Regions from separate parts of the Isoptericola dokdonensis DS-3 genome, predicted to be linked through region 1. Evidence: riboswitches for the same ligand, from Rfam matches in the RefSeq annotation. Region 1 holds a riboswitch; the other holds the start of a gene.
What was found. A riboswitch is a leader RNA that binds a small molecule or an ion and turns the genes downstream of it on or off. The one in region 1 is predicted to bind thiamine pyrophosphate.

Region 1 (4,794 bases):
GCGCAGGTCGACGTCGAACCCGAGCGGCTCGTCGAGGGTGAGCAGGAACCCGAACCCGACGGTCACGGCGGACACCCCCAGCGGCAGCATGAACACGGCGTCGAGGCCTCCGACGGCGCGGCGCAGGCCGGGTGAGCGCGGGCGGCGGGACACGACGAGCGCCACCAGGCCGCCCACGAGGACGGCGATCGCCGCGGCGAGCAGGGCGGTGCGCAGCGAGTTGCCGAGCGCCTCCCACACGGTGACGGACAGGGCGTTGCGCCCGCCCGTGGTGCCGAGGGCGACGTAGTTGTCGATCCCCCACGACCCGTCGGGCGCCCGGAACGAGCGCGCGACCAGGCCCGCGAGCGGGAGCACGAGGAGGCCCGCGACGACGACACCGGTCACGACGGTCGGGACGACGTCCGCCGCGGTGGCGCGCCAGCGGTGCGCCGCCGAGCGGTCGCTCGTCAGGTGCAGCGCCGCCTCGCGGCGCGCCCGCAGCCGCGAGCTGACGACCAGGACCGCCGTCACGACGACGAGCTGCAGGACGCTGAGCACCGCCGCCGAGCGCAGGTCGAGGAACTGGGTGGTGCGGATCCAGATCTCCGTCTCGATCGTGCCGTAGCGCATCCCGCCGAGCACCAGCACCACCCCGAACGCGGTGGCGCAGAACAGGAACACGACGGCGGCGGCCGACGCGATCGCGGGTCCGAGCGCCGGCAGCGTCACGGTGCGGAACGCCCGCCACGGCGTCGCCCCCAGGGCGCGGGCGGCTTCCTCGGCCCGCGGGTCGAGGCGCTCCCACAGCCCGCCCACGGTGCGCACCACCACCGAGTAGTTGAAGAACACCAGGGCGGCGACGATCGCGACGAAGCTCTCCTCGAGCCCGAGGAACCCGAGCGGGCCGTCCGGGGCGAGCACGGAGCGGAACGCCACGCCGACGACGACGGTCGGCAGCACGAACGGGACCGTCACCAGCCCGCGCGCGAGCGCCCGCCCGGGGAACCGGCACCGGTACAGCACGTACGCGCCGGGCACCCCGAGCAGCACGCTGAGCGCGGTGCCCGCCGACGCCTGGGCGAGCGTCTGCCCGACCACCCGCCAGGTCCTCTCCTGCGAGAGCACCTCCACGAACCCCGACAGGTCCACCTCGCGCCCGCCGGCGCCGTCGTCCACCAGGAAGCCCTGGCCGACGAGCGTCAGCACCGGCCACGCGAAGAAGACCCCGAGGAACAGCAGCGGGACGCCCGCGGCGAGGCCCCAGCCCAGCCACGCGCCGGTCCCCGGGCGGGGCGTCCGTCCCACCCGGGGGCGGCGGCGCCGTGCGTCCGCACCGAGGGCGTCAGCCGATGACGGCGGTCGTCCACTGCTGGATCCACTCGTCGCGGTGCGCGGCGACGTCGGCCGGTGCGATCTCGAGCGGCTCGGCCGACTGCGGGGCGAACTGCTCCCACTCGGCGGGCAGCTCGACGGTGGCGTCGGCCGGGTACATGTACATGTTCGCCGGGACGTCCGACTGCACCTCGGCCGAGGCGAGGAAGTCGACGAGCGCCTTCGCGCCGTCCGGGTTGTCCGTGCCCGCGAGGACGCCCGCGTACTCGACCTGCCGGAAGCACGTGTCGAGCAGCGCGGCCGTCGTCGTCGCGTCGCCCTCCTCCGTCACCGTGAAGGCGGGCGACGTCGCGTACGACAGCACGATCGGACGTGCCCCGCCCTCCCCGGCGCCGGAGAAGTCGACGTAGTACGCGTCGGACCAGCCCTCGGTGACCTTGAGGCCGTTCGCGGCGAGGTCCTCCCAGTACGGCACCCAGCCGTCCTCGCCGAACTCCGCGACGGTGGCGAGCAGCATCGCGAAGCCGGGCGACGACGTCGCCGGGTTCGCCACGACCGTGAGGTCCCGGTAGGCGGGGTCGAGGAGGTCCTCGAACGTCGCGGGCGGCTCCACGCCCTCCGCCTCGAACCAGGCGGTGTCGACGTTCAGGCAGACGTCGCCCTCGTCGATCGGCGTCAGGCCTTCCAGCCCGTCACCGACCAGCGCCGTGACCGACGGGTCGATGTCCGCCGGCGTGTACGGCTCGAACACCCCGGCCTCCACCGCACGGGACGCGAACGTGTTGTCGACGCCGAACACGACGTCGCCCAGCGGCGAGTCCGCCGTGAGGACGAGCTGGTTGACGAGCGTTCCCGCGTCACCGGCGGCGACGTGCTCGACCGTCAGCCCGGTCTCCTGCTCGAACGACTCCAGCAGGCCGTCACTCAGGGCGAACGAGTCGTGCGTGACCAGCGTGACCGTCCCGGCGAGTTGCGCCTCGCCCGTCGGGCTGCCCGACGACGTCGCCTCCCCCGGGGCGTCGTCCCCCGAGCATGCCGCGAGCAGCGGCAGCAGCCCCACGACGGCGGCCGTGGCGACGGCGCGGCGGGTCCGGATGGTCATGTGTCCTCCTCAGACGTGCGGGAGGGGGTCCGTCGCCCGCCGGTACCGGCGGTCGACGGGATCGAGAAGCCCGACTTCCTCCACCGGTGCTAACCGGATCAGGTTCGAGGGTCTGCGGTGGTCCGCACTCTCAGCGCCGCACGGCGCTCCCCTGTCGTTCCCTGAGAGCCTACCCCTCGCGCACGCTACGGTGGACACGTCCGCCCGTCCGGCCCGCGGACGCACGCCGATCTTGAGGAGAACCGTGGATCTCGACCACAACGAACCGTCCCTCGCACTGAAGGTCGGGACGGTCGCGGCGACGTTCGCCGCCGGCTGGATCGCCCAGAAGCTGATCAAGATCGTGTGGGAGAAGGCCACGGGCAACGACGCGCCCATCGACCTCGACGCCGACGACATCCCCGTCGTCCAGGCGATCGTCTTCGCCGCCGTGACCGGCGGCGTGGCCGTCCTCGCCCGGCGGCTGGCCCGGCAGGGCGTCGCGAAGGCCGTCGACCGCCGCGCGCAGAAGGTGTCGGTGGTCTGACCGACGCCGCCCGGTCCGGCGGGTCAGGCGTCGTGCAGCCGTCGCCGGGCCAGCTGTGCCTCGTGCCCGCGCGGCCGGTCGACGGAGTGCACGGCCGCGAGGGCCTGGTCCAGCCGCTCCGACGCGTCCCCCGTGCCGCGGGTCAGCGCCGCGACCACCTGGGACGCCGCCACCTGGACGGGGACGCCCGCCCGGGCCGCGACCTCACCGAGCAGGTCCGCCGCGTCGGCCTCCGCCAGGCCGCGGGTCACGATGATGGCTCCCTTGGCCTGCTCGACGGCCGCCGCGGTCACCAGCGCCCGGCCCACGGCCCGCTGCGCCTCGCGGTCCAACGCCTCCCGGGTCACCGGACTGACGTCCAGCACGTACCCGACGACCTGGACGACCACGCCGGCGTCGTCGTGCCGGCCCTGGCCCGTCACGACGACGGACCGGGACCTGCCGTGCGGGTCCACGATCCGGTGCGCGCTGGCGAAGGGCCGGCCGGCATGCAGGGCGACGGCGGCCGTGCGGGACAGCCGCGACCGGTCGTCGGGGTGGGTCCGCGCCAGGACGAGGTCGATGCTCGGCTCGATGTCCCCCGGCTCGTAGCCGTGGAGGCGGAACGTCTCGTCCGACCACCAGGTGTGGCCGTTAGCGACGTCGATCCGGTAGCGCCCGACGACGAGCTGCGTTCCGGTCGCCAGCACGTCGGCGACGTCGGCGGTGCCGTTGCGAGACGTCCTGCGGGACGGCGGCACGGACATGCTCACCCCCTGGTTCCCGCGGCCGCCAGTGGCCGCAGCCGGTTGCGGCCCACCGTACTCCGGTGGGTCGCAACCGCCACCCGAGAGCGGGTGATCCGGGCGTCGTCCCTGGCAGACGCCGTCAGGCGCGGCCGGCGCCCGACCCTGCGGAGGCCGTAGGTCCGGTGCCGGTGACCTCCGGGACCTCGTCCGCGGTCGCCTCGCGACGCGCCGTGAGGTGGGCGTTCACCGACCAGGCCACCGCGGCGGCCCAGACGACGGCGACCACCCAGAGCGCGGTGGTGACCCAGACGTCCGCCACGTCGAACGAGGTGAGAAGGGTGCGCGTGTTCGTCAGCACGATCAGGCCGCCGACGGCGGAGCCGAGGACGCGCGGCGGGACGATGCGCACGAGGTACGCGGCGATCGGCGCGGCGACGAGGCCACCCAGGAGGAGCGCGATGGCCCACTGCGCGTCGACGCCCGCCGTCCCGAGGCCGAAGAGGAAGCCCAGGCTGGCGGCCACGGCGACGAGGAACTCGCTGGTGTCGATCGAGCCGATCACCTTGCGCGGCTCCATGCGGCCGCTCGCCAGGATGGCCGGCGTGCCCACGGGGCCCCAGCCGCCGCCACCGGTGGCGTCCACGAAGCCGGCCACGAGGCCGAGCGGCGTGAGGAACCGCTTGCGCAGAGGGGTGCCGATGCGGTCGGTGCGCAGGCCGCGGAACGTGAAGCGGAGCAGCACGTAGAGGCCGAGTGCCAGCAGGATGATCGAGATCAGCGGCTTGGCCAGGTCGACGGCCAGCCACGAGAGGAACGTGGCGCCCACGAACGCACCGATCGCGCCGGGCACACCGATGCGGAGGACGACCTTCCAGTCGACGTTGCCGAACCTCCAGTGGGACACCCCGGACGCCAGCGTGGTCCCGATCTCCGCGAGGTGCACGGTGGCCGAGGCGGCCGCCGGGTTGGTACCGATGGCGAGGAGCAACGTCGTCGACGTCACCCCGTAGGCCATTCCGAGGCTCCCGTCGACGAGCTGTGCTCCCAGGCCGACGAGGGCGATCAGGACGAGGGTCTTCATCGCTGCTCCAAGTGATTATTCCGATCGGGCGTATAGGAATAGT
Region 2 (4,794 bases), 1.4 Mb from region 1:
CGATCGGCTCCGGCACGCCGAGCTCGCGACCCACCGCTCGGACCTCGTCCTTGAACAGCGTGCGCAGCGGCTCGACCAGCGAGAACTGGAGGTCGTCGGGCAGGCCGCCCACGTTGTGGTGGCTCTTGATGTTGGCCGCGCCCTCGCCGCCGCCGGACTCCACGACGTCCGGGTACAGGGTGCCCTGGACGAGGAACTTGACCTCCTCGCCGTGCTCGCCGGCGTCGGCGACGACGTCGCGCGCGGCGTCCTCGAAGACGCGGATGAACTCGCGGCCGATGATCTTGCGCTTGGTCTCGGGGTCGGAGTGCCCGGCGAGCGCGTCGAGGAACCGCTTGCGCTCGTCCCGCACGACGAGGTTCACGCCGGTGGCCGCGACGAAGTCGCGCTCGACCTGCTCCACCTCGCCCTCGCGCAGCAGACCGTGGTCGACGAACACGCAGGTGAGCTGGTCCCCGACCGCCCGCTGCACGAGCGCTGCGGCGACCGACGAGTCGACGCCGCCGGACAGCCCGCAGACCACCCGGGCGTCACCGACCTGCGCGCGGATCGCCGCGACCTGGTCGGCGATGACGTTGCCCGGCGTCCAGTCCGGCGCCAGCCCGGCGCCCTCGTACAGGAAGTGCTCCAGCACGGTCTGCCCGTGCGCGGAGTGCTTGACCTCCGGGTGCCACTGCACGCCGTAGAGGCGACGGCCGCCGTCCTCGAACGCCGCGACGGGCGAGCCGGGCGAGGTGGCGAGCACCTCGAAGCCCGCGGGCGCCTCGTGCACGGCGTCGCCGTGGCTCATCCACGTGGTCTGGTGCTCCGGGGTGCCGGCGAGCAGCACGCCGGCGGAGCACACCTCGACCTCGGTGCCGCCGTACTCGCGCGCTCCCGTCTGGGCGACCTTGCCGCCGAGCGCCGCGGCCATCGCCTGGAACCCGTAGCAGATGCCGAGCACGGGCACGCCGGCCTCGAACAGCGCCGGGTCGACGAACGGCGCGCCGGTGGCGTACACCGAGGACGGCCCTCCGGACAGGATGATCGCGGCCGGGTCCTTGGCCAGCATCTGCTCCGTGGTGAACGTGTGCGGCACGATCTCGGAGTAGACGTTCGCCTCGCGCACGCGACGCGCGATGAGCTGGGCGTACTGGGCGCCGAAGTCGACGACCAGCACGGGCCGGGGCGTGGGATCGGGGGTGGTGGCGGGAGACGTCACCGCCCCAGGATAGTCGCCCGCCCGCGCGGCACGGTCACCCCTCGAGGTCACCCCTCGAGGCGGTCCCGCAGCGCGCGCGCCGCCCGCTCGGGGTCGGCCGCCTGCGTGACGGCCCGCACGACGACGACCCGGGTCGCCCCCGCGTCGAGCACGGCGTCGAGCCGCTCGCCGTCGATGCCGCCGATCGCGAACCAGGGCGTCGTCGGGCCGCTCGCGGCGACGTCGCGCAGCAGGTCGAGGCCGACGGCGGCGCGGCCGGGCTTGGTGGGGGTCGCCCAGAGCGGGCCGACGCAGAAGTAGTCGGTGCCGGGGTCGGCCGCCGCGGCGGCGGCCTGGGCGGCCGAGTGCGTGGAGCGTCCCAGCACCGGACCGGGGCCGAGCAGCGACCGCACGGCCGCCGTCGGCAGGTCGCCCTGGCCCATGTGCACCACCGGCGCGCCGGTGAGGGAGGCAATGTCCGCCCGGTCGTTGACCGCCCACAGGGCGCCGTGCTCGGCGGCCACCCGGGCCACGAGCTCCTGCAGCTCCAGCTCGCGGGCGACGTCGAGGGTCTTGTCGCGCAGCTGCACGACGTCGACCCCGCCGGAGAGCACCGCGTGCAGGAAGTCCTCCAGGTCTCCACGCTCCTCACGGGCGTCGGTGCACAGGTAGAGGCGGGCGGCGGCCAGGCGGGTGCGGGCGTCGACGGTCACGGTTCGCGAGCCTAGCCGCCGACGTCGGCGCAGGTCGTCGCCGCTCGGCGGGGGCCGGTAGGGTGGTCCGAGCACGGGAGCCCTGCGCAGGGCTGAGAGGGCGCGGCGGCGCCGACCGTCGAACCTGATCTGGGTCATGCCAGCGAAGGGAGCACACCATGCAACGCGACCTCGTCGTGGTCGGGGGCGGGATCATCGGTCTCGCCGTGGCCTGGCGCGCCCTGGTGGCGGGCCTCACCGTCACCGTGCTCGACCCCGACCCGGGGGACGGCGCCACGCACGCCGCCGCCGGGATGCTGGCCCCCGCCACGGAGGCCGAGTTCGCCGAGAGCGACGCCCTGCACCTGCACCTCGCCGGCGCCGCGCACTGGCTGCGGTTCGCCGCCGAGCTCGAGGCGACCACCGGCCTCGGCGTGGGGCTGCGCGAGTCCGGCACCCTCACCATCGCGTACGACGCCGCCGACGCCGCCCTGCTGCGCCGCATCGTCGAGCTCCACGAGCGCCACCGCGTCACCTCGCACGAGCTCACCGTCACCGAGGCCCGCCGCCACGAGCCGCTGCTCGGCCAGCGCATCGCCGCCGCGGCCTGGGTGCCCGGCGACCACGCCGTCGACCCGCAGGCCACGCAGCGCGCGCTGCGCGCCGCCGTCGAGCAGCATCCCGCCGGGACGCTCGTCCACCGGGCCGCCGTGCGGCTGGAGCAGGGCGGCGACGGGCGGGTCACCGGCGTGGTCGACGACGACGGGACCCTCCACCGGGCGGGGACCACCCTCGTCGCCGCGGGCTGGGCGTCCGCCCCGCTGCTCGCCGGCGTCGACGGCGTCACCGTGCCCGTGCGGCCCGTCAAGGGGCAGACCCTGCGCCTCCAGACCGACCCGGCCCTGGCCCCGAGCCACGTCGTCCGCGGGCTCGTGCAGGGACGCCCCGTCTACGTCGTCGCCCGCGACGCCGCGACCGGCGGACCGTGGGCCGGCCACAGCGAGCTCGTCGTCGGCGCCACCACCCGCGAGCACCCTGACGACCGCCGCGCCGACGCCGGCGGGGTGTACGCGCTGCTGCGGGACGCCCGCGCACTGCTGCCCGCGATCGACGAGGCGGCGCTCGTCGCCGTGACGCCGCGGGCCCGCCCCGCCACGCCGGACAACCTCCCGATCATCGGCCCCACGGCCGTCCCCGGCCTGCACCTGGCCACCGGGCACCACCGCAACGGCGTGCTGCTGGCACCGCTGACGGCCGACGTCGTGGTCGCCCGGATCACGGGGACGTGGTTCGACGTCGGCCGCACCGCCGCCGACCCGCCCGCGACGCTGGCCGCGCTGCGCGCCTGCGACCCCCGCCGCTTCACGCCCGGCACCGACCCCCGCCCCGACGGAGCCCAGCCATGACCGCACCCCCCACCGCGCTCGTCAACGGCGCCCCCTACGACCTCGGTGCGGGTGGCGCGGTCCCCGTGGCGGACGTCGTCGCGCACCTGCTGCCCGGACATGTCGTGGACGGCGCTCCTCGCGGGGTCGCCGTCGCCATCGACGACGTCGTGGTGCCGCGCGGCGTGTGGGACCGGACGTCGGTGCGCGCCGGGGACCGGGTCGAGATCGTGACCGCCGTGCAGGGCGGCTGAGAGAGGGAACCATGACCACCACCGACACCACGACCGACCCGCTGGTCGTCGCCGGGACGGAGATCGGCTCCCGGCTCGTCATGGGCACCGGAGGCGCCGCGAACCTGCTGCTGCTCCAGGACGCGCTCGTCGCGTCGGGCACCGGCCTGACGACGGTCGCGCTGCGCCGCGTCGCGGCGGCCACGACGCCGGAGGCCGCCCGCGACGCCGGGATCTGGGGCCTGCTGGAGCGCCTCGGCATCCGCGCCCTGCCCAACACGGCAGGCTGCTTCTCCGTGCGCGAGGCCGTGCTCACCGCGCAGCTCGCCCGGGAGGCGTGCGGCACGAGCTGGGTGAAGCTCGAGGTGATCGCCGACGACGTCACCCTGCTGCCCGACCCCCTCGGGCTCGTCGAGGCGGCCGACATGCTCGTGCGCGACGGGTTCGTCGTCCTGCCGTACACCAACGACGACCCGATCCTCGCCCGACGGCTCGAGGACGTCGGCTGCGCGGCGGTCATGCCGCTCGGCGCACCCATCGGGTCCGGCCTCGGCATCCTCAACCCGCGCAACATCGAGGCGATCACCCACGCCGCGCGGGTTCCCGTCATCCTCGACGCCGGGATCGGCACGGCGTCCGACGCCGCGCTGGCGATGGAGCTGGGGTGCGACGGCGTGCTGCTGGCCACGGCGGTCACGCGCGCCGAAGACCCGGCCCGGATGGCCCACGCCATGCGGCTCGCGGTCGAGTCCGGGCGGCTCGCCGCCGGCGCCGGTCGCATCCCGCGCCGCGAGGGGGCGCTCGCCAGCTCGACGCCCGAGGGGCGGCTCGACCTGGCGCTCTGACCGGGCGCTACCCGAGCGCGGGCAGGCCCCCGACGACGGAGCGGGCGTCGACCCCGGCCGCGCGCGCGACGGCGGCCACCCGTGCCGACCGGGCGCCCACCGCGCACACCAGCACGACGGGACGGTCGGTCGGGAGCTCCGCGAGCGCCGCACGGGCGGTGGCGTCGGGGGCGTCGGCGGAGCGGCCGAGGAACGTGCCGCTGGGCACCAGCCGCGCCCCGGGCAGGGGGCGCACCTGCGCCTCCCACTCCTCGCGCACGTCGACGAGCAGCGCGGGCGGATCGGCGGCGAGCAGGGCGGGGACCTCGACGCCGCGGACCTCCGGGTCGGACGTCGGCGCGCCGGCCCCCGGCGTCGTCGCTGCGGATGCCGCGGGGGCGAGCCCGCAGAACGCGGCGTACGCGTCGTCGCCGGGCAGCAGCGCGGTGACGGGCTCGCGCGTCGGGTCGGGCAGCACGG

Region 2: linked by a shared signal. The riboswitch ahead of thiO (glycine oxidase ThiO) and the one ahead of I598_RS13865 (thiamine ABC transporter substrate-binding protein) in region 1 are both predicted to bind thiamine pyrophosphate.

What each region holds. Positions count from the first base shown of each region.
Region 1 is NZ_CP014209.1:3,021,727-3,026,520, reverse strand. It holds gene I598_RS13870 (ABC transporter permease) at 1-1,287, opposite strand, end outside; gene I598_RS13865 (thiamine ABC transporter substrate-binding protein) at 1,325-2,416, opposite strand; TPP riboswitch at 2,475-2,579, opposite strand; gene I598_RS13860 (DUF4235 domain-containing protein) at 2,661-2,942, shown strand; gene I598_RS13855 (PAS and ANTAR domain-containing protein) at 2,966-3,688, opposite strand; gene I598_RS13850 (sulfite exporter TauE/SafE family protein) at 3,810-4,751, opposite strand.
Region 2 is NZ_CP014209.1:1,645,393-1,650,186, forward strand. It holds gene guaA (glutamine-hydrolyzing GMP synthase) at 1-1,201, opposite strand, end outside; gene thiE (thiamine phosphate synthase) at 1,249-1,893, opposite strand; TPP riboswitch at 1,957-2,061, shown strand; gene thiO (glycine oxidase ThiO) at 2,052-3,278, shown strand; gene thiS (sulfur carrier protein ThiS) at 3,275-3,511, shown strand; gene I598_RS07680 (thiazole synthase) at 3,523-4,335, shown strand; gene I598_RS07685 (ThiF family adenylyltransferase) at 4,343-4,794, opposite strand, start outside.